Regions from separate parts of the Magnetovibrio sp. genome, predicted to be linked through region 3. Evidence: predicted binding sites of a transcription regulator. Region 3 holds the regulator's gene; each other region holds the start of a gene.
The links. Region 3 encodes LexA, which represses DNA repair genes until DNA is damaged. Its sites were predicted from a motif close to ATGTTCTANTTTGGTTC; they were not measured.
Positions count from the first base shown of each region.

Region 1: the regulator LexA is predicted to act here: its motif matches at 8,551-8,567, upstream of recA (recombinase RecA).
Region 2: the regulator LexA is predicted to act here: its motif matches at 2,579-2,595, upstream of sat (sulfate adenylyltransferase).

Region 1 covers NZ_DATCTF010000006.1:83,487-94,095, forward strand. The annotation lists gene flgB (flagellar basal body rod protein FlgB) at 1-359, shown strand, start outside; gene flgC (flagellar basal body rod protein FlgC) at 420-830, shown strand; gene VIN96_RS02615 (flagellar hook-basal body complex protein FliE) at 868-1,200, shown strand; gene fliQ (flagellar biosynthesis protein FliQ) at 1,268-1,534, shown strand; gene fliR (flagellar biosynthetic protein FliR) at 1,550-2,317, shown strand; gene flhB (flagellar biosynthesis protein FlhB) at 2,345-3,406, shown strand; gene VIN96_RS02635 (PAS domain-containing protein) at 3,411-6,140, shown strand; gene VIN96_RS02640 (cytochrome b/b6 domain-containing protein) at 6,150-6,635, opposite strand; gene VIN96_RS02645 (methyl-accepting chemotaxis protein) at 6,920-8,248, opposite strand; gene recA (recombinase RecA) at 8,687-9,784, shown strand; gene alaS (alanine--tRNA ligase) at 10,027-10,609, shown strand, end outside.
Region 2 covers NZ_DATCTF010000011.1:5,319-15,927, forward strand. The annotation lists gene VIN96_RS08410 (nucleotide pyrophosphohydrolase) at 39-395, shown strand; gene VIN96_RS08415 (hypothetical protein) at 498-938, shown strand; gene sat (sulfate adenylyltransferase) at 1,152-2,333, opposite strand; gene VIN96_RS08425 (hypothetical protein) at 3,180-3,407, shown strand; gene VIN96_RS08430 (hypothetical protein) at 3,469-3,666, shown strand; gene VIN96_RS08435 (hypothetical protein) at 3,748-5,007, opposite strand; gene VIN96_RS08440 (MBL fold metallo-hydrolase) at 5,149-6,765, shown strand; gene VIN96_RS08445 (NfeD family protein) at 6,767-7,219, opposite strand; gene VIN96_RS08450 (SPFH domain-containing protein) at 7,263-8,234, opposite strand; gene VIN96_RS08455 (hypothetical protein) at 8,383-9,432, shown strand; gene VIN96_RS08460 (sensor histidine kinase) at 9,441-10,609, opposite strand, start outside.
Region 3 covers NZ_DATCTF010000014.1:17,393-28,001, forward strand. The annotation lists gene gltA (citrate synthase) at 1-1,143, opposite strand, end outside; gene gltX (glutamate--tRNA ligase) at 1,259-2,668, opposite strand; gene VIN96_RS11750 (ComEC/Rec2 family competence protein) at 2,841-4,985, shown strand; gene lexA (transcriptional repressor LexA) at 4,995-5,717, opposite strand; gene VIN96_RS11760 (hypothetical protein) at 5,910-6,326, shown strand; gene VIN96_RS11765 (N-acetyltransferase) at 6,335-6,844, opposite strand; gene glp (gephyrin-like molybdotransferase Glp) at 6,844-8,058, opposite strand; gene moaC (cyclic pyranopterin monophosphate synthase MoaC) at 8,072-8,548, opposite strand; gene trpC (indole-3-glycerol phosphate synthase TrpC) at 8,541-9,347, opposite strand; gene trpD (anthranilate phosphoribosyltransferase) at 9,347-10,408, opposite strand; gene VIN96_RS11790 (aminodeoxychorismate/anthranilate synthase component II) at 10,405-10,609, opposite strand, start outside.

The DNA of each region.
Region 1 (10,609 bases), on a different contig from region 3:
GGCTGACCCGCCGCCAGGAAGTTCTTGCCCAAAACGTGGCCAACGCCGATACGCCGAAATACAAACCTCAAGACCTCAAGGCTTTGAATTTTAAGGATATGATGAGAAAGCAACAGCAGACTCAATTGAATGCTGTGACGACTTCTCCGATGCATATGGCCGGTGCACGACGCGCGACATCGCCGTTTGCGGGCGAAGAAAACCGCACGCCCTATGAAACCGCACCGGACGGCAACGCCGTGGTGCTGGAAGAGCAGATGGCAAAAATCGGCGAAACGCAAATGCAATACCAGCTCACCAACGAGCTCTATCGCAAGCACATCGGTATGATCAAAATCGCAATTGGCAAGGGCCGCTAAGGCCCACTTTGGGCCGTTTGAGGCCAGAGGATAAGGCGCAAGGGCGTCAGGAAGGACGACATGGACGATCTGCTCAGAACATTGCGGATTTCCGCAGCGGGTATGAAAGCCCAAGGCACGCGCTTGCGCGTGGTTTCGGAGAACGTCGCCAACGCCGATTCGCTGCCGACCCAGCCCGGCGGCTTGCCTTACCGTCGCAAAGTCGTGACCTTTCGTAACGAACTCGACCGTGCCATCGGCGTCGATACCGTGCGCATCGACCGCATCAAAACGGATCAGTCGGAATTTCAGCGCCGCTACGATCCGGCTCACCCGGCCGCGGGTGCGGACGGCTACGTGCTGGCACCGAACGTCAATTCGTTGGTGGAAATGATGGACATGCGTGAAGCGCAGCGCTCCTACGAAGCCAACCTCAACGTTATCAAGTCTTCCAAGACCATGCTGCAAAGCGCCATCGGTCTTTTGCGCTAAGTCTTTGGTTTAAATTATTAATTTTGGAGTATGAGCCATGGCCATCAATCCCAATGTGAACATTGCCCAGGCCGCTCAGTTGTACAATCAGGCCCAGCAAACCGGCATAACGCCCAATGCGATCCCGACCCAGGACATTCAGCCGAACGTACCGGGGCCGTTTTCCAACTTGGTCTCGGGGTACCTGAATCAGGCCACCCAATTGGGACAAACCAGTGAGCAATTGGCTATCCAGGGCATTCAGAACCAAGCCAATCTGACCGATGTGGTGACGGCGGTAAGTGAGGCGGAAGTGACTTTGCAAACGGTTGTTGCAGTTCGCGACAAGGTCGTTGAAGCTTACCGAGAGATTCTCCGCATGCCGATGTAATCGTGGCGGAGGTTCGCCGGTAGCCGCAGGGGGGCCGGAAGCCGTACGGGGTCTGTGAGCCGAAACCATGAACCAAACCGATGTCCTTGATATTGCACAGGGTGCGCTGTGGGTCGTGCTGCTGTCGGCCGGACCGATCATGATGGCTGGCCTATTGATAGGTTTGATCATCGCGCTGTTCCAAGCGCTGACCACCATTCAGGAAATGACCCTGACGTTCGTGCCCAAGATCATCATTATCTTTATCGCGATCGTGGTTTTCCTGCCCTATATGATGACGACGGTGATCGAATATTCCCTGACTCTGTTCGATCGTATCGCGACGGTCGGTTAGGCCGGGTCGCGGGACATGTTGAGCGAACTGATCAACCTCAACCTTTTCGCCTTTTTACTGATTTTCGCGCGGATCGGTACCGCGTTTTCGCTGATGCCGGGTTTCGGCTCCCAACAGGTTCCCATGACGGCGCGGTTGGTGTTTGCCTTGCTGGTGAGCCTCCTGGTCACGCCCATTCTCTTACCCATCATCCCTACCGAACCGGCAGCGCCGTCGGTGCTGGTTCTACTGCTGATTTCCGAAGTGTTGATCGGTGCGTTTTTGGGTACGATTCCGCGTATTTTTCTCGGTTCTCTGCAAACGGCGGGAACGATTTTGGCGATGGTGTCGTCAATGGCGAACTCGTTTATTCAAGATCCCATTTCTGAGCAGCAAAGCGCGGTCTTGTCGACATTCATCAGCACCGTAGCGATTACACTCGTATTCGTCACCGATACCCATCACCTGATGTTGATGGCGGTGGTGGACAGTTACAACCTGTTCGTGCCCGCGGAGGGCGTTCAGGTCGGAGACATGACCGACTACATCGCCCATCGCGTTGCCGACAGCTTTCGCATCGGGGTGCAAATATCTTCTCCGCTGGTGGTGTCGGGCGTGGCGTATTATCTTGTGTTGGGCATCATGGGGCGTTTGATGCCGCAGTTGCCGGTGTTTTTCTTCGGCATGCCCATTCAGATCGCCATGCAGATATGGATACTGATCCTGTCTCTCAGTGGAATGATGATAGTGTTCATGCGCTATTTCGAGGGCAATTTGTACAATTTCTTGATTCCACTGGGTTGATAGAGCCGTTGCGGGTATTGGGGTGATATGGCTGAGGAAGACGACTCCCAAAAAACAGAAGACCCGACCGCCCGAAAACTCTCCAAAGCACGAGAAAAGGGACAGGTCGGGACTTCGCAGGAAGTCAAAAGCTGGGCCATTTTGTTGGGCGCCGCGATGGGCTTAGCCGTATTGGCGCCGTGGACCATGTCGCACATCGCGGGCTATGCGGTGGGTTTCCTCCAACATATTGAGGACATTTCCGTTACGCGTGGGTCTGTGCCGTTGTTGATGGGCGATGTTTTCTTGGAATTGGGTATCGTTCTGTCGCCGCTGTTCGCCATGCTATTGATTTTGGCCTTCGTCGCCAACGTGGCGCAAACAGGTTTTTTGATGGCGCCGAGTAAGTTGGTGCCATCACTTGATAAAATATCCATCATTAAGGGCGTCAAGCGCATGTTCTCGCTGCGCTCGGTGATCGAATTTCTCAAGGGTTTGTTCAAACTGACGGTGATGGCGTTCGTGTGTTTTTCCATGACGCTGCCGTGGATGACGGATCTGCCCGTGATGGCCGATCACGACATCATGGACGTCTTGGACCGCATCTATTTCGTCTCGCTGAGCATTGCTGCGGGGGCGGTGATGGTGATGTTCGTGGTCGCCGTTTTGGACTTTTCCTATCAAAAGTTCGAATTCACCAAATCGATGCGCATGAGCCGCCAAGAGGTCAAGGACGAGCACAAAGACACCGAAGGCGACCCCCACGTCAAAGCGCGTATTCGTAAAATCAGGACGGAACGCGCCCAGCAGCGCATGATGGCCAACGTGCCGAACGCCGACGTGGTGATCACCAACCCGACCCACTTTGCGGTGGCGTTGGAGTATAAGATGGAAAACATGCAAGCGCCGAAGTTGGTTGCCAAAGGCGTGGATTCTCTGGCACTTAAGATCAGGGAAGTCGCCGAAGAAAACGAAGTGCCGATCGTCGAGAACCCGCCGTTGGCGCGCGCGCTCTATGCGGCCGTGGAGTTGGACGAGGAAATTCCCGTCGAGCACTATCAGGCGGTGGCCGAGATCATCGGTTATATTATGCGTTTGAAGGGGAAGTAATCTGGTGGCCTTGGACAAACCATCCACTGAGAGCGAAGCAACGGATAGCGCGGCGCCCGACGGAGGCGCGGCTACTGCGCCAAACGTGCTGCGCGACGGCCCCAAGCCACCCATCGCCCCGATCACGGTGCCGTCCCAAGCCCAAGACGATGGGGGACCTCAAGGCCCGGGGGCGGAGCGTTTTCGCCCGCCGCGCGGCCCCAATCCACTTGCGTTCGGCTTGCCGGCGTTGGTGTTCGGCGGGTTGCGCGTGGCCATGGAAATGGGTGTGTTCATCCCCCAAGATTTCGCCCTCGACGGTCCGATGGTCGGCCACACCACGTTGGCCCTGGGCGCGGCGTTCACTGTAGCGTTCGCGTGGAGCCTCGGGCGGCGTTCGCGCAGCGACGAAGAGGCTGCGCTGGTGCATCTCGCCGCAGGCGAAACCGGTTCGCCCTTGATGTTGAGCAACGCCCAAGGCCGGGTGCTTTACGCCAATCAAGCGTTTCGCAGTTTGTTCCAGCGCAATGCGGCGGCGGAAATCCCCAACGCGTTACGTTTTTTCGAACAGGATGCGGACTCGCCGCTCACCGTACGGCGGATGCTCGCCGCCGCCGCCAGTGGCGCAAAAGACTGGGCGGAACTGCCGTTTGCGTTGATCGGCGGCGCCAAGTCGTGGTGGCAGTTGGCCGCGCGTCCGGCGGGCGGTCCACGTAGCGGATTGGTGTGCTGGACCGCGCGTGATGTCACCGCACGGCGTGAACTCGACGAAGTGCGCCGCGCCGAAGAGGCCGTGCTGGCCGACCTGCTCGACAATCTGCCGGTGGGCTTCTTTTCGGTCGACGGCACCGGGCGCATGGTCTACGCCAATGAAACCTTGTGCAAATGGCTTGGAATTCGCCTCAGCGACATTCGTGACCAAGGCTTGGGGTTTGCTGAATTCGTCGCCGAATTGATGCCCAGCGACGATCCCGATGACGACGGTGATAATGGTCAGGTGATCTTGCAACCACGCGACGGACTTTCGTTCAAGGCGTTCTTGTTGCAGTCGGGGCGCACCGGCGACAGTGGCGAATTGCTCTACACCCGTTCCATCGTGGTGCGTGATCTGGTCAAGAAACAACCGCCGCCGGAAACCGCAGTGGTGGCGCATCCGGGCGCGGACGAGGACCTGTCCGACATCGCGCGGCGCTTGTACTGGCTGTTCGACGAAGCCCCGGTGGCCATTGCGATGTTGGACATGAAGGCCAACATCACCGATTGCAACGGCGCGTTCCTCAAGATGCTGGGGCTGCACAAGGACGATGTCCAGGGACTGCCGTTCACCGAACGCCTGGCCAAGGAAGACCGCGGCGAGGTCGGCGGGCAGTTGTCCAAGGTGGTGATGGGCATCATGCGCGCGGCGCATTTGGATGTGCGCATGCCGGCGCGCGGCGGCCGGGAAATCACCGCATCGCTGTACGCGTCGCGCATGGAAGACGGCTTCGGCGAGGTCACCGGCCTGATCTTGCACTTCATCGACACCACCGAACACAAGCACCTAGAAGTGCAGTTCGCCCAGTCGCAAAAAATGCAGTCCATCGGCCAGTTGGCAGGTGGAATCGCCCATGATTTTAACAACCTGCTGACGGCTATGATCGGCTTTTCCGATCTGCTTCTGACCCGTCACGGGCCCGAAGACCCGTCGTTCAACGACATCAACCAGATCCGCCAAAATGCGGTGCGCGCCACGTCCTTGGTACGTCAATTGTTAGCATTCTCGCGCAAGCAGACGCTGGAGCCGCAAATCATCGAACCGAAGGAAAAACTTTCGGAGTTGTCGGAAGTTTTGAGCCGCCTGCTCGGTCCGACCATCGACCTCAACATCGAACACAGCCGCGATCTGGGCGCCATTCGCGTCGACCCGACCCAGTTCGATCAGGTGATCTTGAACTTGGCGGTGAACGCCCGTGATGCCATGCCCGGCGGTGGCACGCTGACCATTCGCACCGCCAACTTGTCGCTGGACGAACCGGTCCAGCGCGGCATGGAACTGGTGCCCGCTGGCGAGTATGTGACGCTTGACGTTATCGACACCGGCGAAGGCATTCGCAAGGAAGACATGTCGCGCATTTTCGAGCCGTTCTTTTCCACCAAGGAAGTCGGCGAGGGCACGGGGTTGGGGCTGTCCACGGTCTACGGCATCGTCCATCAGACCGGCGGCCATGTGTTCGTCGACAGCGCGCCGGGCGAAGGTGCGGCGTTCACCGTGTGTCTGCCGCGGTATTTCGAAGAGGACGCCGCCACTGCAACTGCGATTGCGGAGACGCCAGCCGAAACCGTACCCGATGGCGCACCGGAACCGGAACTCAAGGCCGAACGCGAGGGCATTGACGGCGATCTCACCGGGGTGGGTACCATCTTGCTGGTCGAAGACGAGGACGCGGTGCGCATGTTCGGTTCGCGCGCGCTGCGCAACAAGGGCTATACGGTGCTCGAAGCCGCCAACGGCGAAGAGGCGCTGGAAGTCATCAACGCCACCGATAAGCAGATCGACCTGATCGTCACCGACGTGGTGATGCCGGGCATGGACGGCCACACCCTGGTGCAGTTCGTGCGCCAGGAAATGCCGGACATGAAGGTGATCTTGATCTCGGGCTTTGCCGAAAACGTCATCCCCGGCGGCATCCCCGCCGACAGCAGCTTCCACTTCCTGCCCAAGCCGTTTTCGCTCAAAGACTTGGCGGCGAAGGTCAAGGGTGTGCTGGCGGAATAAAACGGAACTCTATCGCAAAAAGCTTGCGGACTGCGTTTGGACAAATTCGAGAATATATTTCTTCGCAGGTTTGAAGAACACCAAACCCAGATGGCCGACGATCACCACAAGGGTGAATTCGGCCACGCCTTCATGCAGGTCCTTGGTGAAAGGCAGCAGTTCGGCAAGCCAACCGGTCGCGGCGGCAAGGCCGATGATGCCCAGAAGCGCGGTGGCGAACCATGCATAAAGCGGATTGCGCGCTTTGGCGCCGCTTGAAACGCGTTCCCACCACAGCCGGGTAGCATCCATCGGATTGCTCAGGGCGAGCGGCGATTTGTCGCGCGCCATCCAACCGAGCAGCACGCGCACCGCAACCGCGCCCAGCACCACGGTGCCGGAAAACATGTGCATGGCGTACACGTCTTCGGTGACGTAGGCGACGATGAAACCGCCGGAAAATATGGCGTGCCAAAACCTCAGAAACTGGGTTTGAAAACGGTTAGAAATGCGCATCGGTTCAGACGCTTGTTTAAGCGACGCCCAAGGCGCGCGCCGTAATGACCATGAAACCGCCGGAAATTACACTGATGGCGATACCTGCGATCAAGGTGTCCTGCATCATTTTCTTCAGCATGGGGTAGCTCCTATGACGATGTTTGCTGATTTCGCAAATCTAGCAAGGTGTCACTGAACGGCTACTGAAGGAGAAATTCAGATTGAGTTCATAAAAAAAATGACACGAGACCACACCGCAAAGCGGGGATCGCGTGTCGTTTTAAAGAAGCGTCTGCCCGAACTTAATGCCCGAGTTCGCGCGCCAGTTCGTCAAGCAAGCTGAGCACCTCTTTCGAGGCCGCTTCCATGCTGCCCGCTGCTGCCAGCGCACCGTCCATATCGCCGCTGTGCATACACTGCAGGGCTTCTTTGCCGTACTTGTGGACGCGGGCGTGCGGATCTTCCATGTTCTTGTAAGCGTGGGTGTTTTTGATTTCGGGCTCGCTCACGGCGTAATACCATTTGCCCAGTCGGCAATTGTGATGGTCAGCCAAGTCGTCGGCACCCAGCGACTTGCGTCCGATCAACGTATCCATGACGTTTTTCTTGAACGTGGTGTGGTCGGATTTGGCCAGATAAACGACCTTGTAAGAAATGTCGCGCGCCCCGAGAAGCTGTACGCGATCGACGATCACGCCGTTGGCCTTGTCCATGGCGTCGGCGACGCGGCTGATCTCTTCGGAGTTGCGCCGCGACATGTCGGCAATCATGGTTACACCTTGGGCGACCTCGGTCGAGGCTTCGCTTTGCTGCGCCAGAATCGAGGAAATGTCTTGCATCTTCGATGTCACGCCGGCGATTTGTTCGCCGATGGCGCGCATGCCGTCGCCAGTCGCGGCGATGACTTCCTCGCCTTCTTGCACCGCTTTGGCACCGGCTTCCATGGAGGTCACGATGGTCGACATTTCTGTGCGCAGATGGCCGATGCGCGTGCGGATGTCGTCGGTCGATTTTGCAGTCTGGTTAGCGAGGTTCTTCACTTCACCGGCGACCACGGCGAAGCCCTTGCCGGCTTCGCCCGCGCGCGCCGCTTCGATGGTTGCGTTCAAGGCCAACAGGTTGGTTTGTTTGGCGATGGCTTCGATGCTTTCGACGATTTGACCGATCTGGGCAGAGGCTTCGGCTAGGCTGTCGACCTGTGCCGCGGCGTCTTTCACCGCACGGGCGATGTTGTGCATGGTTTCCACCGCCAATTCGGCCGACTTCAAGCCATCGTGGGCGCTGGCTTCGACGGTGTTGGCGTCCGCGGCGGCGGCTTCGCTGGTGTGGGCGATGTCTCTAACGGACGCGACCATTTCTTCAGCGGCCGCAGCAATGGCCTGGGAGCGATTGTTGACTTCGTGAACGTCGCGGGTCATTTCCGCGATGGAAACCATGGCGTCGCCGCATTCGACGGCCACCTGAATCGAGCCCTTAAGGTTGTCGCGATCATTCTCTTCCAAAACTGCGGCGAGTTTGTCGACCGTCGGTCCGCTGCCTTCGCTATGTCCGGTGGTTTTGGCTTGTTCATACGCCCCTTCGGCCAGAAGCTTGATGACGTTGTCGCTGCACTTTTCGCTGTTCTCGGACATGACGTTCCCTTCTATCAGAAGCTATTTTCGAACATTGTACATCCTTTGTACGTGCAAAAACATACCCTTAATTCATATTATTTTTGTATGGATCGGTCTGTTCGATACACCTCCATGAGTGATGTCGCGTATAGAAATGCAGCGCTCTTGGGCCGTGGTATGGCGGAGCGTTTGACGTCGCCTTTTCCTGAAAGGAGTAACGGGCGATATCTCCGCAGTGCCGTCATGGTTGGCGGGCCGATTCGATCTATATCGGAATGTGCTGCTTGATTTGCGGCGCGTGTGTTTTTGATAAAAAATGTGAACATGATGAGAACATGATGCAAAAAATATATTAATATCAGTAAGTTAAAATTTTACTGGACAATGAGAACAAAGTGAGTACATCCTGACTTCATTGAACAACGCAAACCTCTATGAAACATTGGAGTGGGGATCATGACGCAATCAGCATTACGCTTAGTGGAGAAAGGCTCCGTGGACAAAAGCAAGGCTCTTGAAGCCGCCATGTCGCAGATCGAACGCGCGTTCGGCAAAGGCTCGGTGATGAAACTCGGCCAGCGCGAAACGGTCGAGGCGGAAGCCATTTCGACCGGCTCGATCGGGCTCGACATCGGCCTGGGTATCGGCGGTCTGCCGAAAGGTCGCGTGGTCGAGATTTATGGCCCGGAAAGCTCCGGCAAAACGACCTTGGCGCTGCACGTGGTGGCCGAGGCGCAGAAAAACGGCGGCACCTGCGCGTTCGTCGACGCGGAACATGCGCTCGATCCGATTTACGCCAAAAAACTGGGCGTCAACATCGATGAATTGTTGATCTCGCAGCCCGATGGTGGCGAACAGGCCTTGGAAATCACCGACACCTTGGTGCGTTCCGGTGCAGTCGACGTTTTGGTGGTGGACTCGGTTGCCGCGCTGGTGCCGCGCGCCGAACTCGAAGGCGAAATGGGCGACACCCACGTCGGCCTGCAGGCGCGCCTGATGAGCCAGGCGTTGCGCAAGCTGACCGGCTCGGTCGCGCGCTCCAACACCTTGGTGATCTTCATCAACCAAATTCGCATGAAAATCGGCGTGATGTTCGGCAATCCCGAAACCACCACCGGCGGCAACGCGCTGAAGTTCTACAGCTCCGTGCGTCTGGAAATCCGCCGTATCGGCGCGATCAAGGACCGTGAGGAAGTGGTCGGCAACCAGACCCGCGTCAAGGTGGTCAAGAACAAGATGGCCCCGCCGTTCAAAATGGTCGAATTCGACATCATGTATGGCGAAGGCGTGTCGAAAATGGGCGAACTGCTCGATTTGGGTCTCAAGGCCGGATTGGTCGAGAAATCCGGCTCGTGGTTCTCGTGCAATTCGACCCGCATCGGTCAAGGACGTGAAAACGCCAAGCAGTTCCTGCGCGACAACCCGGAAATGGCCGAAGATCTGGAACGCCAGATCCGCGCCAATGCGGGGCTGATTTCCGAGGAAATGCTCACCGGCGGACCGGACTCCATGGCTGATGACAGCGCGGTCGATGACGCGCCGATCGAGGACTGATCCGGCTCCTTACAGCCTTATTTTGCCGCATGATCCCCATGCGCTGTGCGCGGCCCCAAAGAGCGACGCTTCGTCGCCCGTTGGGGCCGTCGTCGCACTGTGGGTAACGTGTTGAGAGCCAAAGGCGGTTGGCGTGGTGGACAGGCTATCAGAACCCCTGTAAAAGCAATTCTTTGTGTCGCCGGGCTTGTCCGGGGGCGCAGTGAAAATGTGTGAGCACGAACCAGTCGGACTGAAACCAGATGCAAACCGCCAACGATATCCGCAAGGCTTTCCTCGATTTCTTTGCCAAAAACGGCCACGAAGTGGTTTCGTCGAGCCCGCTCGTGCCGCACAACGATCCGACCTTGATGTTCACCAACGCCGGCATGGTGCAGTTCAAGAACGTCTTCACCGGCATGGAAACGCGCGACTACACTCGCGCCACCACGTCGCAAAAATGCGTGCGCGCCGGCGGTAAGCACAACGACTTGGAAAACGTCGGCCACACCGCGCGTCATCACACGTTCTTCGAAATGCTCGGCAACTTTTCGTTCGGCGATTATTTCAAGGACGACGCCATCGATCTGGCGTGGAAACTGATCACCAAGGATTACGGCATCGACCCCAGCCGCTTGCTGGTCACCGTCTACCACACCGACGACGAGGCCTTCGATATCTGGAAGAAAGTCGCGGGACTGCCCGATGAGCGCATCATCCGCATTCCCACCTCGGACAACTTCTGGTCCATGGGCGATACCGGCCCGTGCGGCCCGTGTTCGGAAATCTTTTACGATCATGGCGATCACATTGCCGGTGGCCCTCCGGGCTCGCCCGACGAGGATG
Region 2 (10,609 bases), on a different contig from region 3:
TTCCAATCTTGAGACCACTTCAAACACGGGCCTATTTCATGACCGATTCCGTACTCGATTTGACCGCCCGCCTGATGAAGTTCCGCGACGACCGCGACTGGCGGCAGTTTCACAGTCTTAAGGACCTAATCGTGTCCGCCGGCATCGAAACGGGGGAGCTGCTTGAACTGATCCAATGGAAGGACACCCAGGCGGTCGAAGACGCCGTCACCGATCCGGATTTCCGCGAGCGGCTTGGTGAAGAGGTCTCCGACGTGTTCCTCTACCTGCTTTTGATCGCCGAACGCGCCGGAATCGATCTGGTCGAAGAGGCACACCGCAAGATCGACCAAAACGACGCCAAATACCCCGTCGACAAGGCTCGCGGCAACGCGAAGAAATACACGGAATTATAAGAATATTATTGAACCCAGCCGTCCCACTGCCGACATACTATTATAACTTATTATTTTACAACGGTGCCCAGACGAACGACAGGGGGATGGGAAAGATAAGTCATGCATGACAAGAATGACGAGGCCATGCGGCATCCGTTGATTGTTGATTTCGTTGATTTGGTCGATTCATCGACAACCGATGGCATACCGACATTCTCGCTGATTGAAACCCGCCCATTTATTAAATTCTGGAAGCATTTCATCATCCATAAATGGATCGAGGGTCAGCAAGATTTTCTAACCGTATTTTACGGGTCTCATATCTGCGAAATTTATCAACGCGACTGCACCGGCTTGTTGATGTCCGAAATGGGTTTCGGCGAAGCCTTGAACTCGGTCAAGGCCATGAACAAAGAAGCTCTCGATTCAAAAAAGAGAATTTACGCCACCAATTCTCTTTATTGGAAGGACGAGAAACACAAAGTGTTCCATCAAGTCAAAATGCCATTGAGGCGCAACCACGATATCAATGAAGTTCTGGTCTGCATGACGTTTGACTAGGCGGTTAGCGTCAACCACAACATAATCTTTGCGATGTTTTCAACTTCACCGCCAAGACGCGGGGATATTGCCCATGAAGTGGTTTCGAAAAAATTAGCGTGTCCGCAATGGGCGAACATCGAAATCGTGCCTTTCGATTTTCCACATACGGTTCCAAACAAACAAAGGGGAGAGGTTGCCCCTCTCCCCTTTGCATGCAAAGCCTTATGAAGCTTACTTCAAGCCTGCATAGTAAGCCTGCAGAACCTTGACCACTTCCGGACGCGAGAATTCGGGCGGAATGTCGACGCCCGCGCTGAGCATCTCGCGCTGCTTGGTGCCGGAAATCGACACGTGGTGTTCCTTGTCATGCGGGCAGGTCTTGGCGGTCGCCATACCCATGCACTTGCCGCAATAGAAGGTGATGTCGATCTTCAGCGGCTGGGTTTCCAGCGCGCCGTCCCACAGCTTGTCGAAGATGTGCTGGGCATCGAACGGGCCGTAGTAATCGCCAACGCCGGCGTGATCGCGACCGACGATGAGGTGCGAGCAGCCATAGTTCTGACGGATCAACGCGTGGAACAAAGCTTCGCGCGGACCGGCGTAACGCATTTCGATCGGATAGCCCGCCTGAATGACGGTGCCCGGAACGAAATAGTTGTCGATCATCGCCTGGATCGCCTTGGTGCGCGTTTCGGCGGGGATGTCGCCCGGCTTCAACTTGCCGAGTACCTGGTGAATGTAGACGCCGTCGGTGACTTCGACCGCGATCTTCGCCAAGTGTTCGTGGCTACGGTGCATCGGGTTGCGGGTTTGGAACGCCGCGACCTTGGACCAACCCTTGTCGGCGAATGCCGCACGCGCTTCGGCGGGGCGCTGGTACAAGTCGCCGAACAGGCTCGGGAATTCACCTTCGTCGATGACGCTGATGGGACCGGCCAGACAGACGTCCTTTTGTTCGTTGACCTTTTGCACGCCGGGATGTTCGCCGTCCGTGGTGGTGTAGACGTGCTGAGCTTCGAAAGCCTTGTCGTCGGCGGACATGGCGAACTTTTCGTTGACCGTCATGATCGCCATGACGGTGCCGCTTTCGGCGTCGTACAGCGCCACTTCCTCGCCGTCGCTGATGCTGTCGGCCAGCGCTTGATCGGCGGAAAGCGTGATGGGAATCGGCCAGAACAAACCGTTCTTCAGTTTCATGTCGGCGCAGACGCCATGCCAGTCGTCACGTCCCATGAACCCGTCCAACGGCGTGTAGGCACCCATGGAAAACATCAAAACGTCAGACATTTCCTTGCTGGACATCGGAACTTGCTTGAGTTTCTTGGCGCGTTCGATTTCGTCGGCACGCTCCGTTTCCGGTGCCAGCAACGGTTTCAGACCTTCCCCCCCGTGGGGCTCAACCAAATGAGACATTTTTTTTCCTTCTATCTCGGCTTCAGGCGAGGCGATCCCTGGCCTGAATGTGTGTCACGAACGTTTTACATATTTACGCAATTTTATTGAAGTTTATTTTTTTATTACGAATTAAATATGTAAATGAAGACGTAATCGCTATGGAGCGGCCAGCACGGCAGCGCTTGAAACGACACCATTTTGACGGTGACAGATCCGCTCGATGGACCCTTGGCGGCAACACGTGTGATGCACTTCGCCCCTCTCTATTCTAGATTGGCTCTAAGCCACATAATTGCGTCTAAATGCTTTGTAGCAAAACATTCGCGACTTTTGCCATCGAAAATTATAAAAAGTGAATATATCACGATGCTGATATGGGTTTGGGTGTAGCCATACTGCCCATCAATCATCATGACCACGGATATAGAGACCGAACGCATAATGAGCATTCGCCCCCCCTACGGCTTTGTTTCGAAAGGGCCTGCGGTCCGACCCACCAAGTATCGGAATTGAATGCAAAGCCGTTCTCCTGGCTGGCGGAGCTTCGCCGGAGGCACGGCGACTGTCGAAGACATAAAACCGGCTATGAGCTCGTTCACCGCGAAAAAGAACCAAGCCCGGTCGGTTCCATGACCAATCTCAACCGATAATTCTCAAAATTCGGCATTGAAGCGACCATCTCTGTGTCCCTTATTAGCAATATGCAAAAAGGGAAAGGTTCATTTTGCAAAAATAACATGCCCCCAAACCGCCCCCCTCAACAGGACTCTGCATTATCAAAGGGTTAGAAACCCCGCCTCCTGGCATGGCCTTTGCTTTGATATGTTTACCATCCGAAACAAATCAAAGCAGAGAGACCCAACCATGAACACTCAAGAAACCGACATCATTGACCAAGGTGCGCGCATTGCCGCTGTGTACAGCCACATCGATGAAACCTCGTCGAACTGCCGGGCTTTTGACATCATGTTGGCGGCGGATGCCTTGATTTACGCCCTGGATCGCGGGCGCGGATTGGAACGCGACAACCTCCAGGTTTCGGCCCTGCTCAAACAAGTCGAAGAATTCCGTCATACCTTGGCGGAAATCTGACCCGCCTTCTACTCCACCGCCCTAAAGAGCATCTGACGACACCACATGAAGGAGACGCATCATGGCCTTTCGCGTCGGCATCCGCATGAAAACCACCTCGCCCATCAGCGAGCTTGAAAAAATCTTGGAAACACGCTGCCAAGGCGAGTGGGATGTCGAACTCGACACCGTAAATGCGAAACAGCGTCAAAAGACCGTGGCCATCTATTTTGAAACCCACCGAGACCGCGACGCTTTCTTATCTGCCTGCGCGCTATAATCTTATCAGGACGATTGAAGTTACCTCGGAAAGGCCTTCGCCGTTTATCCGGTTTTGTCGTTCATCTATGAATTCCGCCCCCTAACTTGGTCCGATGCGTATCATCAGCGAACCATCCGCGCCCAAAGCCAATGGTGACACGTTCACGCCGACACCGGACGAAACGTAGGATGGTCGCTCCCCCCCCTCAGGTGTAAAAACGGCATCGTCCAGCGTAGGTGTCGATGGATTCCCATCAACGACCCGTGCAATGGGGCGACCGGAATGCGCACCTTCGTTACCCGCCAAATCAATTTCCATGACCAGCATGCCCGATGCGGGAATAGCCTGATCGGTTTGCCCAACTTGGCGATTCTCAATCAATACAAAGCGGCTTTTTGACAGGGGAATGCGGATCGCCAAAAATCCCTTTCCGCTGGCCAAGGGGTTCAGTGTTATGTCACGCGTTTCACCAGGGTGAACCGTAGCGATCTGACTGTCGTCGATCCATCCCAGCTGGTGACGGATGAAGACCGACGGCATCGGCGGCGGCATTCGAAGCTCAACAAAATGTTGGCTCATAATATCCCAAGGGCCGACATGAATGGCATACAGCGCAGGATGAGGCTTGGCTTTGGGTGGCGCACTCTGTAAGTCGAAATCGTAAAGATCGGGAACCGCTCTCAGGCCATTGGTCGAACCGCCCAGGGCGTGCAAGAGATCGTGAACAACGTGACCGACATGCGCATTTTCGGCCGACACGACCCCGGCCCCGGAAAACACGCCACCACCCGTGAGGTGAACGGTTTTCAGTTCGGGGCCTTCTCGGTAAAAGTTGGACAACATGCCCGGATTGATGGCGTAGGCGATCATGCCGTAGCCAACTCCGAAATTTGTGTTTACCCCCACCACAATCCAGATCACCTTAAAATTATCTAGATCGTGACGGGCGCGCGCAACGCCGAGCGCATCGGCAACCAGCTTTGTGACGCGCCGCTTATCGACACTGTAATTGTGTGGGCTGACCGCATACGCGCTCAACGGATCGGGCAAATCTACCCAGTCAGCAATCGTGGTTTCCAACCACGCCTTACCATAGGACGCGACCTGGATGTATCGGTCGATGCGTTTTGATTTGTCGAGAATATCCGCAAGGCTCTTTCCCGGAGCCGTTCCGGGAAAGCGCACAGGCACCACCAAAACGGATTGGGCTCCGGACACAAGCACCGGTTCGCCAACCCCAGCCAGGGTGCTTGTTGGCGCAAATAAAAACATTCCCAACAGAGCTGGAATGATCATCCACACGAAGCGTCGGAAAACCTTGACCAACGCATACTGATTTGGGTTTTGCAGCATCGTCATCTAGGCACCTACTTTACTGTGAATCATAGCAGTGCCCGCCTTTCCAGAAAATCTCAAAACGGTTTTGCGACGGGACTATGGCCAGTTTCATTTGGCTACCCCTCTGAAAAGGCGTAAAATTATCAGACGGAGGGAACGGCCATGAACAAACAACTCTCCAAAAACGTCGAACTCAAATTCCTTGGCGCGGCGGGTACGGTTACCGGGTCGTGCTATCTCGTCACCCATCCAGGTGGTAAATTTCTGGTCGATTGCGGGCTGTTTCAAGGCTCGAAATCGCTGCGTGAGTTGAACTACGGCAACTTCACCTTCCTGCCCAAAGAAATCGATTTCGTGGTGCTGACCCATGCCCACGTCGACCATTCGGGACTGGTGCCCAAGCTGGTCAAAATGGGCTTCGAGGGCCCGGTCTACGCCACCCGCGGCACCCGCGATCTGCTCACCTACATGCTACCCGACAGCGGCTACATCCACGAGACCGAAGTCAAGCGCGTCAACCGGCGCAATCAACGTCGCGGTCTGCCGACCATCGAACCCGTCTACACCAAGGTCCAGGCCGAAATGGCACTGGACAGCATTGTCATCCGGCCCTTTGACGAATGGTTCGAAGCTTCGCCGGGGGTACGGGTGCGGCTGTGGAACGCCGGACACATCTTGGGCTCGGCTTCGGTCGAAGTTGAGATCGATACAGAAGAACGGCCGCTGAAGGTCCTCTTTTCCGGCGATATCGGTCCGCAGGAAAAATCCTTCCAAGAGGTCCCGGAAAGCCCTTCCGGTCTCGACTATCTATTCGTCGAGAGCACCTATGGCGATCGCGACCGCATCGATCTTACCTTGGAAGCGCGGCGAGAAGTTTTGAAGCGCGAAATTCTCGACGGCCTCAACGCGGGCGGCAACGTCTTGATCCCCGCGTTCGCGGTCGAACGCACCCAGGAACTCCTTTACGACATCGGGCTGTTGCTCAAGGACAAGGAACTGCCGCCGGTGTCGGTCTACCTCGACAGTCCGCTGGCGATCCGCGCCACAGAGGTGTTCGAAGGTCACGCAGAAGACCTCAACGATATCGAGGGGCGTGGCGGCCTGTTTCGCAATCCACGCTTTGAATTCATCAACCGCGCCGAAGACAGCATGGCGCTGGACCGCATCGCATCGGGCGCGATCATCATCGCCGCCAGTGGCATGTGCGACGCCGGCCGCATCCGCTATCACCTCAAGGCCAATCTGTGGCGACCGCAGGCCACCGTCTTGTTCGTCGGCTATCAGGTGCCCGGCAGTTTAGGCGCGATGCTGTTGGAGGGTAAAAAACTGGTGCGTATCCACGGCCAGGAAGTCGCAGTGCGCGCGCGCATCCGCATGATCGACCACTATTCGGCCCACGCCGATCAACAAGAGTTGGTAAAATGGGCATGCGATCGCATGCCGGTCAAGCGCGGCATTTTCCTCACCCATGGCGACGACCCGGCCTTGGCAACGTTGCGCGATCATCTGATCGCACACGGTTGCGAGGCGGCGCGGGTCTTCATTCCCCGTCTGGATGAGACCTTCGTGCTGAGCCTGAAAGGCAAGATCAATCACAGCGTGGTCAAGGCCCGCATCGAGCAATCAGAACTTTACAGCCGCGATTGGCACAACGACTATGCGTCGTTCCTGGTTAGCCTATCGGAAAAACTGCGCGACCAAGAAAGCGACCACATGCGCCATCGTGCGCTCAACAAGTTGCGCGATGTATTGGAGAAAATCGAAGTCGAAGGCCGCTAACTCAGTCGCGCGCTTCGACCTTCAGCACCACGCCGTCGACGGCGACGACTTCGACCTTGGCGCCTTGGGGCATGTCTTCGCCCGCGACTTTCCAGGTGCTGTCGTCGACCTTGATTTTGCCGAACCCACCGACGATGGGTTCCGACAGGGTGAAGTGGCGACCGACATATTGTTCGCCACGACGGTTGAGCTTGGGGTGATCCGATTGCAGTGGATGGCGTTTAAGATACGTCCGCCCCAGCACCACGCTGAGCACCGACAAGACCGCAAAGATGATCAGCAGCCATTCGAACGCCAGGTCGGGCGAGGCCCAGGCCACCCCACCGGTGATGATCGCGGCGATGCCGATCCACATAAACACCACGCCGGGCACCGCCATCTCGAGCGCAATCAAAATCACGCCCGCAATCAGCCAATGCCAAAAGGTGATTTCATCGAAAAACGTCACAGACATATCGAGTTGCCTTTCCGTCGGCCGCGGCGGGCTGATCAATACACTAGCGTACAGGGGGAACACTGCCGCCCCCACTGTCGCCGCCGCTGTCCTTGCCGCCGCCGAACGCGCCCTTGCCCAGCTCTGCGATGCCCGCCAGCGAGCTGAGGATGCCGGTGGCCTCCATCGGCATGAATAGAACCTTTTGATTGCGCGCCGATGCGATGTCCTTCAAGGCTTCGACATATTTCTGCGCGACGAAGTAATTGATGGCTTGCACGTCACCGCTGGCGATGGCGTCGGAAACCACCGCAGTAGCCTTGGCTTCAGCTTCGGCTTCGCGTTCACGGGCCTCGGCGTCGCGGTAGGCGGCTTCGCGACGGCCTTCGGCTTCCAAGATGGCGGACTGTTTTTCACCTTCGGCGCGCAAGATCGCGGACTGGCGCGAACCTTCGGCTTCCAAAATTTGTGCACGTTTTTCGCGTTCCGCCTTCATCTGACGGGCCATGGAATCGACCAGATCGCGCGGCGGCGAGATGTCCTTGATTTCGATGCGCGTCACTTTCACGCCCCAAGGCGAAGTGGCCTCGTCAACCACCATCAACAGTTTTGCGTTGATGTTGTCACGTTGGGACAATAGCTCGTCCAAGTCCATTGACCCCATCACGGTACGGATGTTGGTCATGGTCAGGTTCAAGATCGCGCGTTGCAGATCGCTGACTTCGTACGCCGCCGATGCGGCATCGAGAATTTGATAAAACACCACGCCATCGACCGTTACCATGGCGTTGTCCTTGGTGATGACTTCCTGGCTGGGTACGTCGAGGACCTGTTCCATCATATTCAGCTCGGCGCCGATACGATCCACCACCGGCATGATGATGTGCAGCCCCGGCTTCAGCGTCGCGGTATAACGACCGAAACGTTCCACCGTGTACTCCATGCCCTGGGGCACCACCTTGACGCCCATGAACACCATCGCCAGCGCAAACAGCAGCAGCGCGCCCGCAAATCCAGCAAATCCAGCGAGTTCCATGCTAATCCCCTAAGATCTCATCAACCTTTGATACTTAGACTATGGCGTAAGAATGGAAAATCGCGCAAGGCTTTCCTATGTGTTGGGGAATTCGTCATATCCGGGTAACATGATTTAAATCCTTTAATCGATTAAGGTTTTTCGTTTTATGGCAGAGATGAACGCCAATATGGGCAAGGCCGCATGGCCTAAAACGCCGGATGGCACCACGGACTGGGAAGTCGTCTTCGAAGACCCGCAGTCGGGCTTCGTTCAACTGATCGCACAATCGCCATCGGCTGAAACCCTACGTCTCACCACCACCGTCGTCATCGACAAGCTGTTCACCCGCCGGGGCGACGAAACGGAAGTCACGCGGCTCAAAAATCAGCTGGAATCGATCCTCGCCGAACCCGTCGACATCGCCGCGAAGCAAAAAGGCGTCAGCGGCCTGTTGCGCCAGATTAAAGACGCCCGTATCGAAAAAGCCCGCGTCTATGTCGAACGCAAGCGCGCCGGCGCGGCCATCGACCGTCGTGCCGGCTTGCTGTGGAAAATCGACTTTCTGCTCAAACCCAAGGTTCTGTTGCCGGTCGGGATCACCTTCATCTTATTACTATCGGGGATCGTGTACGCCTTGTTGCAATCGACCATCGGACCGTCGCGCCCCGCGCAGCTTGCCCAGGCCCCTGCCGCCGTCAGCGAGCCCGAGACAGCCCCCACCCCGGAACCGCAAGCACCGAAACCCGAAGAACCCGCAAAAGTTCAAGACGCTCAACCGGACACTGTGGCACCAAGTCAGCCCGCGCCGGAAGTCGTGCCGGAAGAACCGGGGCCGATCCATATATGGCTGAAAACCATGCGCTGGCCTTTGACGTCGCACAGCACGAAAGACCGTCCTCAATATTACGCGGTGATTTTGACCGTCGAAGATTGGGACACCAAGGTCGCCGTATGCCGACGCGTCGCCAATGTGATGGACAAGCTCTATCAGGGTTTCAATCGGGTTCTGCCGCAAGACCGCAATGCGACCGATACTGAATTGGGCGAATTTGAACGCATCGCACCCAATATCCTCAATCAAATATTTAAAATGGATTTGATCAAATCGGTCGACATCTTGCGTTACGGCGAGGCCGGTTTCAACGTCGCCAATCGGGCGCCATACTGTAAGTCACCCGAAAAAGGCAAACGCAGGGACGATCCGCCCCCTGAATAAACGGGGGGCTAGACCGTCAAGGCCTGAGACGGTTTATCGACTTCATCCTCAACGGCGAAATAACCATCGGCCCTGGCCATCGGCACGGTGAAGGAAAAACGCGCCCCCACACCTGCGGGGTTGTCATCCACCCATATTTGGCCACCGAGGAACGTGACGATCTGCCGACAGATCGCCAAACCCAACCCCGTGCCACGGGGCATTTTGTCGTTGCCTTGATTGAACTGGTGGAATTTCTCGAACACCTCGGCCTTCTTTTCGTCCGGCACGCCTTCGCCATTGTCGCTGACGCTGATACACAGTTGTCCATTGCGCACCTTTGCCGTCACGCCCACGTAACCGCCAGGGTGGCGGCAGAACTTGACTGCGTTGGAAAGTAGGTTCACCAGAACCTGAACCAGTTGATCGTGGTCGGCCTTGATCATCGGCATACCTGCCGGCAATTCGACCTTCAAAGTGACGCCTCGTTCGTGCATCAGCGCCGACATGGTGGCCACCGCCGCTTCGATAACGGGGCGGGAATCGATGTTGGCCAGCGCCCAGTCCATTTGACCGGATTCCATTTTCGCCAAATCCAGGATTTGATCGATCAGGCGGGTCAGGCGCTCGCTTTCTTTGCGGATCACCATCAAAAACCGTGAGCTTTCCTCTTCCGTAATATCGGGCGTTTCCGACAGAATTTCCGAAAACGCACGGATCGAGGTCAGGGGCGTGCGCAGCTCATGGGAAATGGTGTTGAGGAAATCGTCCTTGAGCGAGTCCAGTTCCTTGAGGCGTTCGTTGGCCGCTTGCAACTGGGTGGTGGTGTCTTCCAATTCCCGCGATTTGGTTTCCAGCATGCGCGAGTACTGAATGGCTTGGGAGGTCTCGTCCAAAATCTTGTACATCTCATCAAGACTGACGATGCCGCCCTTGACCACCGATCCAATCATCACGCGCGCCGTGGCCGAGCCCACCGCACCGGCAAGCATTTTTTCCGCGCGGTCCAGCCATGCCGTATCGGCGGCCTGACTGGGGCGCAACGGCACGCCCAATTCCATGGCAAAAACCTGAAATGCTTTTTCGGCGCGGTCGTCGCCGACGAAACGGCCGACCAGATCGCGCAAGTCGCCAATCGATGCGGTGCCCTGGAGAAAACGGGAATCCTTGAGGCCTTCGGTATAGAGAAACACATCCA
Region 3 (10,609 bases):
CATCGCGCGGAAGATGATACCGGAATAGAAATCCACGTTCGGGTAAAGCTTCTTTTCCACGAAATACGGGTCTTCCAAGGCGATCTTTTCCAACTCCATGGCCAGCTTGAGCAGCGGGTCGTTTTCCGCGCCCAATTCCTTAAGCACCTCGTGTGCGGTCTGGCGCATGACCTTGGCGCGCGGGTCGAAGTTCTTGTAGACGCGATGGCCGAAGCCCATCAGGCGGAAGGCGTCTTCCTTGTCTTTCGCGCGGGCGATGTATTCGGGGATGTGATCGACCGAGCCGATTTCTTCCAACATGGTCAAAACCGCCTCGTTGGCGCCGCCGTGCGCAGGGCCCCACAAGCACGAAATGCCCGCGGAAATGCATGCGAACGGATTGGCCCCGGACGATCCCGCCAAACGCACCGTCGAGGTCGAGGCGTTTTGTTCGTGATCGGCGTGCAAGATCAAGATCCGGTCCATGGCGCGCGCCAGCACGGGGTTGACTTCGTATTCCTCGCACGGGTTGGAGAACATCATGTAAAGGAAGTTTTCCGAGTAGTTCAGGTCGTTGCGCGGATAGACGAACGGCATGCCCTGGGAATACCGGTACGCGTTTGCGGCGATGGTCGGCATTTTCGCGATCATGCGCGTGGACGCGACGAAGCGGTGCTTGGGATCGGAAATATCGGTGCTGTCGTGATAAAACGCCGCCAACGCGCCGACCACGCCGACCATAACGGCCATCGGGTGGCTGTCGCGGCGAAAGCCGTGATAGAAGCTGTGGATCTGTTCGTGCAGCATCGTGTGGTAGGTGATGCGGTGGTTGAACTTATCTTTTTCTTCCTGGGTCGGCAGTTCGCCGTAGATCAGCAGGTAGCACGTTTCGACATAATCGGAACTCACCGCTAGCTCTTCGATGGGATAGCCGCGATACAACAATTGGCCTTTGTCGCCGTCGATGTAGGTGATGCCCGATTGGCAGCTGCCGGTGGAGGTGAAGCCGGGGTCATAGGTAAAGTGACCCGTCTCGGCGTACAGTCGCCGCACGTCGATCACACGCGGTCCCACGCTGCCTTCCAGCACGGGCAGTTCCCAGCTTTCGCCGGTATCGTTGTTGGTCAGCGTGAAGGTGTGTTCGATTACATCTTTTTGTTTCATGGGGCTCCTCACCAATTCTCTTGTCGTCCTGGCCGCGCCTTCGCAACCGGACGGTCGGTTTCCGACAGGGGGGATCCTGTCAGTCTGGGCGCTTGTGCGCCTCTTGAAATAGGCTTTATGCAGTGCTGCCTAAGGCGTCATCAATACGCCCCAGGGTTTCGTCTTTACCCAAAATTTCCATGACCTCGAACACGCCGGGCGAGACGTTGGATCCCGTCAGCGCCGCGCGCAAGGGCTGGGCGACTTTGCCCAGTTTCAATTCGGCCCCTTCGGCGTACGCCTTGGCCTGGTCCTGCAACGGCCCGGAGTGCCAGTCGTCAAATGCGGCCAAAATGTCGCGCATGCGCTGCAACACCTCGCGGCCTTCGTCGTTGAGCAACGCGATGGCCTTGTCGTTCAACGGGATGGGGTGAGTGCGAGCGTAAAATGAAGCGCTTTCAGTAAGTTCTATGGTGTTCTTCGCGCGAGCCTTGAGGTCGGTCATGCCGGTCAGAATGCGCTCGGCGGCGTTTTCAGCCACCTTGCCGTCAAGCAATTGGACCACGCCGGGCCAAATCAGTTCAAACAAGCGATTGTTTTCGGCTTCACGCATGTAATGGGCGTTGAGGCTGGCCAGTTTATCGGCGTCGAAGCGCGCGGGGGCTTTGCCGACGTCGACGACGTCGAACCATTCGATGGCTTGCTCGCGCGAAATGATTTCCGCGTCGCCATGGCCCCAGCCCAGGCGCAGCAGGTAATTGTTCACCGCTTCGGGCAGCAGACCCATGTCGCGATAGGCCTCGACCCCCAGCGCACCGTGGCGCTTGGACAGCTTTTTGCCGTCCGCGCCGTGCAACAGCGGCATGTGGGCGAAAATCGGCCGTTCCCAACCCATGGCGTCGTAGATTTGCATCTGGCGGAAGGTGTTGGTCAAATGATCGTCGCCGCGTACCACGTGGGTCACCCCCATGTCATGGTCGTCGACCACGACGGCGAGCATGTAGGTGGGCGTGCCGTCGCCGCGCAAAATGACGAAATCGTCGATTTCGGCGTTGGAAACGGTCACTTTTCCTTGGATCAGGTCCTCAATCACCGTTTCGCCGCTGTGTTCGGCTTTGATGCGCACCACCGGGTCCACGCCCGCGGGCGCTTCGGACGGGTCACGGTCGCGCCACAGGCCGTTGTAGCGCATCGGCTGACCGGCGGCCTTGGCGGCTTCGCGCATTTCGGTCAGTTCTTCCGGCGTGCAGTAGCACTTGTAGGCTTTGCCTTTGTCGAGAAGTTCCTGGGCGACCTCGGCATGACGTGCGGCGCGGGAAAATTGCGACACCGCTTCGCCGTCCCAATCCAGTCCCAGCCATTTCAGCCCGGCGGAAATCGCATCGACGGCTTCCTGGGTGGAGCGCTGGCGGTCGGTGTCTTCGATGCGCAGCAGGAACTTGCCGCCCATATGTTTGGCGTAGAGGTAATTGAACAACGCCGTGCGGGCGCCGCCGATGTGCAAAAAGCCCGTGGGAGAGGGCGCAAAACGTGTGACGACGGTCATGATTGCCGTATTTTCTCTCAAATCTAATTTCGTGTAATCTAAATGCGCTTGGCACCAATTTGGTGTGGTTTAGCACATTCTCTTCGCTATTGCAGCATTTGGCTATGAATTTATCGCTGCAACGGGTTCGCATTCATACGTTAAATGATCTTCAAAGGACAGAGAAATCCTGATGATGTCGCGCCCGTTCAGATCAGTTTTGCTTGTATACCAAGCCTTTATAGGCGATCGGGAACGCTGGCCGTTGTGGTTGCCGGTGCTGTTGGGAAGCGGAATCGAGATCTATTTTTCTTTGCCGTCCGAACCACCCTTATGGGCGGGGTGGGCGACGGCGGCGATTCTGGCGACCATCGCGTGGCGACTCCTGGGCAAGAGCGATGTGTTTTTGCTGTTTCTCGCGTGCGCGGTCGTCTCGCTTGGTGTCGGCGTATCGAGTTTGCGCACCTGGTGGGTGGCCGCGCCGGTGATAGCGACGGAAACCGGCCCGCTTAGCCTTACCGGACAGGTTCGGCACGTGGAACACTTGGTCAGTGGGCAGCGCGTGACCCTCATACACCTGAGCGGATCGCGTCTAGCCCCGGCCAGCACACCGCAGGCGGTGCGCGTCAAATTGATGGGCGAACAGCCCCCCTTCGGACCCGGCGATTGGCTGGAGCTGCGCGCCAACCTGTTGCCGCCGCCGCCGCCGGCGATGCCGGGGGCGTTCGATTTTCAGCGCCAAAGCTATTTTCAGGGTCTAGGTGGGGTCGGTTTTGCATTCGGCAAGGTCGCGGTTATCGGCGCGGCGCCACACATGGGCATCGACAGCCTGGGCTTCGCGTTTCAGCGTGTGCGCGTCGATCTGGCGCGGCGCATCGGCGCGGGATTCGCTGACGAACCAGCCGGGCGCGCCGTGGGCGGGGTCGCCACCGCACTGATGACCGGCGAGCGCGGCGCCATCCCTGAAACCGTCCTGGACGACATGCGTGCCAGCGGCTTGGCGCATTTGTTGGCGATATCCGGTCTGCATGTCGGCTTGATTGCGGGCATCGTGTTTTTCGCGCTGCGCGGCGCCCTGGCCCTGATCGCTCCGTTGGCGTTGCGCTATCCGATCAAGAAATGGGCCGCCGTGGGGGCATTGTTCGCGGCGTTCGGTTACGCGCTGCTGGCCGGTGCGACGGTGCCGACCCAACGCGCCTTTTTGATGATCGCGTTGGTGTTGCTGGCTGTGCTGTTCGATCGCCGCGCCGTGTCCATGCGCTTGGTGGCGTGGGCGGCGATGGCGATTTTACTGCTGAGCCCGGAAAGCCTGCTGGGGGCGAGCTTTCAGATGTCGTTTTCCGCCGTGGTTGCGCTGGTCGCGGTCTACGAATACCTCAGGCGCAAAGGCGTGTTCGACACGCCCCCGCAAACCTGGAGTGGCAAAGTCGGGCGCTACGTCGCGGGCGTGGCGCTGACCACCGCCGTCGCCGGGGTGGCGACCGGAGTATTTGCGGCCTATCACTTCAACCGGGTGGCGGATTTCAGTTTGGCGGCCAATTTGATCGCGGTGCCGGTTACGGCGTTGTGGATCATGCCGTGGGCGGTCGTGGCGTATGCATTGATGCCGTTTGGCCTGGAATATCTAGCCTTGGCGCCGATGGGATGGGGGATCGAGGCCGTAATCGCCACGGCCCGCGAAGTCGCCCATTGGCCCGGCGCGGTTACGGACATCGCGGCGTTTTCCGTGTGGGGGCTCGTGTGGGTGGCGGTGGGTGGGCTGTGGTTGGCGTTGTGGCAAAGGCCTTGGCGCTTGTGGGGGGCGCCGGTGGCGGTCTTGGGGCTGCTCGGCGTGCTTGGCGGCCCGTCCGCGCCGGATGTGTTGATCCATCCGGACGGTAAGCTTGCGGCAGTGCGCACGGGGGCGGGCGATTACAGCGTCTCGACCCTGACGGCGGCGAAGTTTGAGCGCGATGTGTGGTTGCGTCGCGCCGGGCTGAGCGCCAAGCCCCGCCGTTGGCGCGATCCGGATACCGACCCGCAGCAACTGCGTTGCGACGCTCTAGGCTGTTTATACCGCACGGCGGGACGCAGCGTGGCGTTCACCCGTGCGCCGGAAGCGCTGAACGAGGACTGTTGGCGCGCCGACGTGCTGGTCGCGGCCATGGCGTTGAACCCGGCTGCACAAGACAGATGTCGCGTCGCCACCCGTCTGATCACGGCTGAAGATTTACAACGCGGGGGAACCCATGCCATTTGGCTGGGGGATGGGAAGGGGGGCGATAGCGGCCCGGTGCACATCGAAACGGTGAACGGTCAACGCGGTGATCGCCCTTGGGTGATCAAGGCCAAAAAGTAAGCCAAATCCTCAATATTTGCGCAGCAGGCCCACCAAGCGGCCTTGGACCTGCACGCGGTCGGGGCCGAAAATACGGGTTTCGTAGTCTTTGTTGGCCGGTTCCAAGGCGACCTTGTCGCCTTTTTTGTGGATGTATTTGAGGGTCGCTTCCTCGTTGTCGACCAAGGCGACGACGATCGCGCCGTTTTCGGTGCGTTCGGTCTTTTGGATGATCACCGTGTCGCCGTCGAAAATGCCCGCGTCGATCATCGAATCACCGTCGACTTCCAGGCAATAGTGATCGCCACCGCCAAGCATGCTCGGCGGCACTTCGATGAACGAGGTGGGATCGGAAATCGCTTCGATCGGCGTGCCCGCAGCGATGCGGCCCAAAAATGGTAGTTCCACGCCGCTATCGGGCGCGGTGTGGGCGGGGGTCGGCTTGGCGCCGAATTCACCCTTGACCACGTTGGCCATGTGCGACGGCGTTTCGGATGTGGAGGCTTGTTCGCGTTGGTTTTCACGGTCGCGCTCGACGTTTTCCGGCATCTTGAGGACTTCAAGCGCGCGGGCGCGATGGGGCAGGCGACGGATGAAGCCACGTTCTTCCAAACCGCTGATGAGGCGGTGAATGCCCGATTTGGACTTTAGACCCAAGGCATTTTTCATTTCTTCGAACGACGGCGGCACTCCGGCTTCGTTGATGCGCGCTTCGATCAAAAGCAGAAGTTCGTACTGTTTGGTTGTCAGCATGGCGTCACCTGCATCCGCATGAAAAATGAAGTCCTTGGTGCGTATGGCGTTGGTGTTCAAATGATAAAGAACAAAACAAAAACACGCATTTATGTTCTACTTTGGTTCCATTGTGCGGTCAAGGGCTCAATTGGAAAAAAATGTCTCGGATTCTGAGTTGCTTGCCATCGATGTGAAGGCACATAATGCGTCATGGCTCAGAAACGCTTCATGTTCGGTGGGCTTGGTGCCCTGTTTACGGTTCTGGTGCTGGCATCGTGCGACGCCGAGCCGCCCGCCATCGAGCCGGAAGTGGAGCATTGCGCCATCACTGCGGGGCGCGCGACGCAAACGTATGGCGACATCACCATCGTGCGCATGCGGCATTGGACCTTGGAAGACGTGCGCGGGGTGCAGTTGCGGTTCGAATACCCGCCCGATTATGAAGAATTCCGCTTCGGCAACATTTTGTGCACCTATGCGTTTCCCTTAGACATTCGCTCAGATCTCAAGCGCATCGTCAAAGCCCAGTCGGTTTACTTCAAGGGACGTTATCTGTCTGAAAGTGAACTGCATTTTCTCAACACATCGCCATTTCGGCCGCAGCCAAAATTTAAGCTTACACCGTAAGCCTTATTTCAGATGTCGAGGCAAAATGCATCCGGGTATATGACAAAACCGGAGAAATCGTCAAAAACGCCCTGTTTTAGGGTCAAAACCATCGAAAATGGGCCTGAAAATGGGCTTTTCAAACATTCGGCGATTTGGGCGCTGAACCCAAAACGCGGATAAAACCGTTCATGACCCACGACAACGACCGCTTCGATGCCGTTTTCACGACATTTTTCAAGACCTTGACGTACAAGTTCAGATCCGATGCCGAGTCGCTGGTGGGTCGGAGCTACCGCCATGGGGGCAAGGGCTGCTGCGCGAATGGACCTCTTGTGGTCGTCAGAGGTCACCTCAAGCTCTGAAAACAGGATGTGACCGACGATTTCGCCATATTCTTCCGCCACAAGCGCGGTTATCACCAAATCAGCCTCGCGCAGGCGATCGATCAATTCAGACTCGTCCGTGCCGCCGAACGCGGCGTCATTCACGGCGCGAATGCCCTCAAAGTCGTCCGGTTGCTCTTCGCGGATGCGCATCACAGCGATATGCGGCCGGTGCGAAGCGGGACAATCTCGACAATCTCACCGGCCTTGCGCGCCGGGTCATGGGGCGGGCGGATCACCAAACAGTCGGCCTCGGCGAATTTGGCGAGCATGGCGCTGTCTTGCTTGGAAAACACGGTCGCGACGCGCTCGCCGTTCTCATCCGTGGACAAGGTCGCGCGGCTGTATTCCTGGCGCTGGTCGTTTTCGCCGACATCGTGGGCTAACTTGGCGGTGTCGGGATGGGTGTTCTCGGCCTTCATCCCCAGCATCGCTTCGATCGCGGGGCGCAAGAACACGGCGCTGCTGGCGCCAACGCTGACCGGGTTGCCGGGCATGCCCATCACCGGGGTGCCGTCCAGAAGGCCAAAGATAACCGGCTTGCCAGGACGCATCGCGACCTTGGAGAAGAACAGCTTCATGCCTTCGTTGCCAAGCACCTGGGCCACCAAATCATAATCACCGACAGAAGCGCCACCGATGGTGATCAGCATGTCGGCTTGCTTGGCCGATTGCACCAAACGGGTGAGAGAGGCCATATCGTCGCGTGCAATCCCGAGGTCCAGCGGCTCACCACCGAAGGCCTTCACGGTCGCCGACAGCATCACCGAATTGGAACTGATGATTTGATTGTCGCCCAAGTCATCGCCGGGCATCACCACTTCGTTGCCGGTGGCGATGATCGCGATGCGCGGTTTGCGCCGCACCTGCACCCATGGCACGTTCGCCGCGGCCGCCAAGCCAATGTCGCGTGCCGTCATCACGCGACCGGCCTGGATCAACACTTCACCGGCTTTGAAATCCAGCCCCGCCGGGCGGATGAAACGCCCGGCGGGCGCCGTTTCCAGGACCTTGACCGTATCGCCTTCGCGTTTGGTGTCTTCTTGAATGATGATGGTGTCTGCGCCGCGCGGCATCGGCGCGCCGGTGAAGATGCGCACCGCTTGCCCTATGCCGACCTCACCGTCGTAGCACCCGCCTGCCGGGCTTTCGCCGATGACGTTCAAGTCGACCGGCACCGTCGCGACATCGGCCTGGCGCACCGCGTAGGCATCCATGGCCGACACGTCCGCCCACGGCTGGGTCAGGCGCGCGATGATGTCTACGGCCAGAACCCGGCCCAAGGCATCGGGCAGGGCGACTTGTTCGGCGCATGTCTCGTTGACGTTGGCGATGACCTGGGACAGCGCTTCGGCGACGGAAATCATCTCATTCGGTCCTTTAATCGGCTGTGAATTCGCCGGATTTTCCACCGGCCTTGTGCACCAAGCGGATGTCGGTGATGTGCATGGCTTTGTCGACCGCTTTGCACATGTCGTAGACCGTCAACGCCGCCACCGACACGGCCGTCAGCGCTTCCATTTCCACCCCGGTCTTGCCGCTGAGCTTGCAGGTCGCTTCGATGTCCACCGCATTTCGCGCCGGATCGCAGCTCAGATGCACTTTGACCGAGGTCAGCATCAGGGGATGGCACAGCGGGATCAGGTCGGGGGTGCGTTTCGCGCCCATGATGCCCGCCAACTGCGCCACCGACAGCACGTCGCCTTTTTTAAAGCCGCGCTCTTGGATTTTTGCCAATGTTTCCGCCGCCATCAACACGGTGCCCTTGGCGGTTGCGGAGCGTTCCGTGACGTCCTTGTCGCCGACGTCGACCATGCGGGCGTTGCCCTCAGCATCCATGTGGGTGAAGTCAGACATCTGCAGGTTCCTTGGTGAGAATGGCGCGGGTCGCGGCTTCGACGTCGTCTTGGCGCATCAGGCTTTCGCCGATGAGGAAGCAGCTTGCCCCGACCTTGGACATGCGCGCCAGGTCGGCGGGCGTGTTGAGGCCGCTTTCCGACACCAGCAAGCGGCCTTGCGGCACCATCGCGGCGAGCGCTTCGGTGGTGGCGAGGTCCGTGACCATGGTCTTGAGGTTGCGGTTGTTGACGCCGATCAGCTCGGTCTTGAGCTTCAGCGCACGTTCCATTTCCTCGGCGTTGTGGACTTCGACCAAAACGTCCATGCCGAACTCTTCGGCGACGCTTTCCAATTCGGCCGCTTGCGCGTCGCTGAGCGACGCCATGATCAACAAGATGCAGTCCGCGCCAAAGCCGCGCGATTCGATCACTTGGTAGGGATCGAGCATGAAATCCTTGCGCAAGACCGGCAGCTTAACGGCGTTTTTGACCGCCACCAGATATTCGTCCGCGCCTTGGAAATAGCGCTCGTCGGTTAACACCGACAAACATGTCGCCCCGGCGCGCTGATAGGCCTTGGCCAGCTTGGGCGGGTTGAAGTCTTCACGGATCAAACCCTTAGAGGGCGAGGCTTTCTTAATTTCGGCGATCAGGCCGTAGCGGCCATCGGCCACTGCGGTTTTGAGCGCCTTGATGAAGCCGCGCGGCGATTCAGCCATGTGCGCCATGTTTTCCACGTCGCCGATGGAACGGATGGCCTTCATGTTGGAAACATGATTGCGCTTGTAAGCGTTAATTTTCTTGAGAATGTCGGACATCAGCCGCCCACCTCGTCGGTCATCGCCTCGGCATCGGCGTCGTTGGTGATGTTGATCAGGTTTTCCAGCGTTTCCAAAGCCTTGCCCGCATCCAGCGTCTGAGCCGCCTGGGCCGCGCCGTCTTTGAGGTCTTCGGCTTTGCCCGCGACCAACAACGCGGCGGCGGTGTTGAGCACCACGCAGTCGCGAAACGCGCCTTTTTCGCCTTGCAGCATTGCTTTCATGGCTTCGGCGTTTTCTTCCGGCGTGCCGCCTTTTAGGTCTTCGGGCTTGGCGAGGGCGATCCCGGCATCAGTTGGACTGATTTCGAACTCACTCAGTTCACCGTCTTTGATTTGCGCCACGTAGGTCGGCCCGGTGGTGGTGATTTCATCCAAGCCGTCGGAACCGTGCACCACCCAGGCCATCTCGGCACCCAGATTGGCGAGCGTTTGCGCCATCGGTTTGATCCACTGGCGGCTGAACGCGCCGGTCAGCTGGCGCTTGACGCTTGCGGGGTTGGACAGCGGGCCGAGGATGTTGAAGATGGTGCGCACGCCCATTTCGATGCGTGCGGGCATCACAAATTTCATCGCCGCGTGGTGACGCGGGGCCAGCAAAAAGCCGATGTTGGCTTCCCAAATGGAACGCTTAACCAGTTCCATGTCGCATTCGAGGTTTACGCCCAAGGCGCTGAGCACATCGGCGGTGCCTGATTTGCTGGAAAGCGCGCGGTTGCCATGCTTGGCGACGGGCACGCCGCACGCCGCCGTCAACAGCGCCGCGCCGGTGGAGATGTTGTAGGTGCCCGACGCATCGCCGCCGGTGCCGACGATGTCGATGGCGTCATGGGGGGCCGCGATCTTGTGCATTTTGGCGCGCATGGTTTTGACCGCGCCGGTGATTTCGTCGACGGTTTCGCCGCGCACCCTGAGCGCCATCAAAAAGCCCGCGATCTGCGCCGTGGTGGCGTCGCCGGACATGATGATGCCAAAGGCGTCTTCAGCCTCACTGGCGCTCAACGCTTTGCCGTCCGCGACTTGGTTGAGGATCGGTTTGAGGGCGCTCGGGATGTCGTTCATGCCGCGGCTTTCCTGTTTTTCGAAATGTCGATGAAGTTCTTGAGAATGTCGTGGCCGTGTTCCGACGCAATGCTTTCGGGATGAAACTGCACGCCGAAAATCGGGCGGGTCTTGTGCATCAGGCCTTGAATGACGCCGTCGTCGCTTTCGGCGGTGATTTCCAGGCAATCGGGTAGGCCTTCGCGCGCCACCATCAGCGAG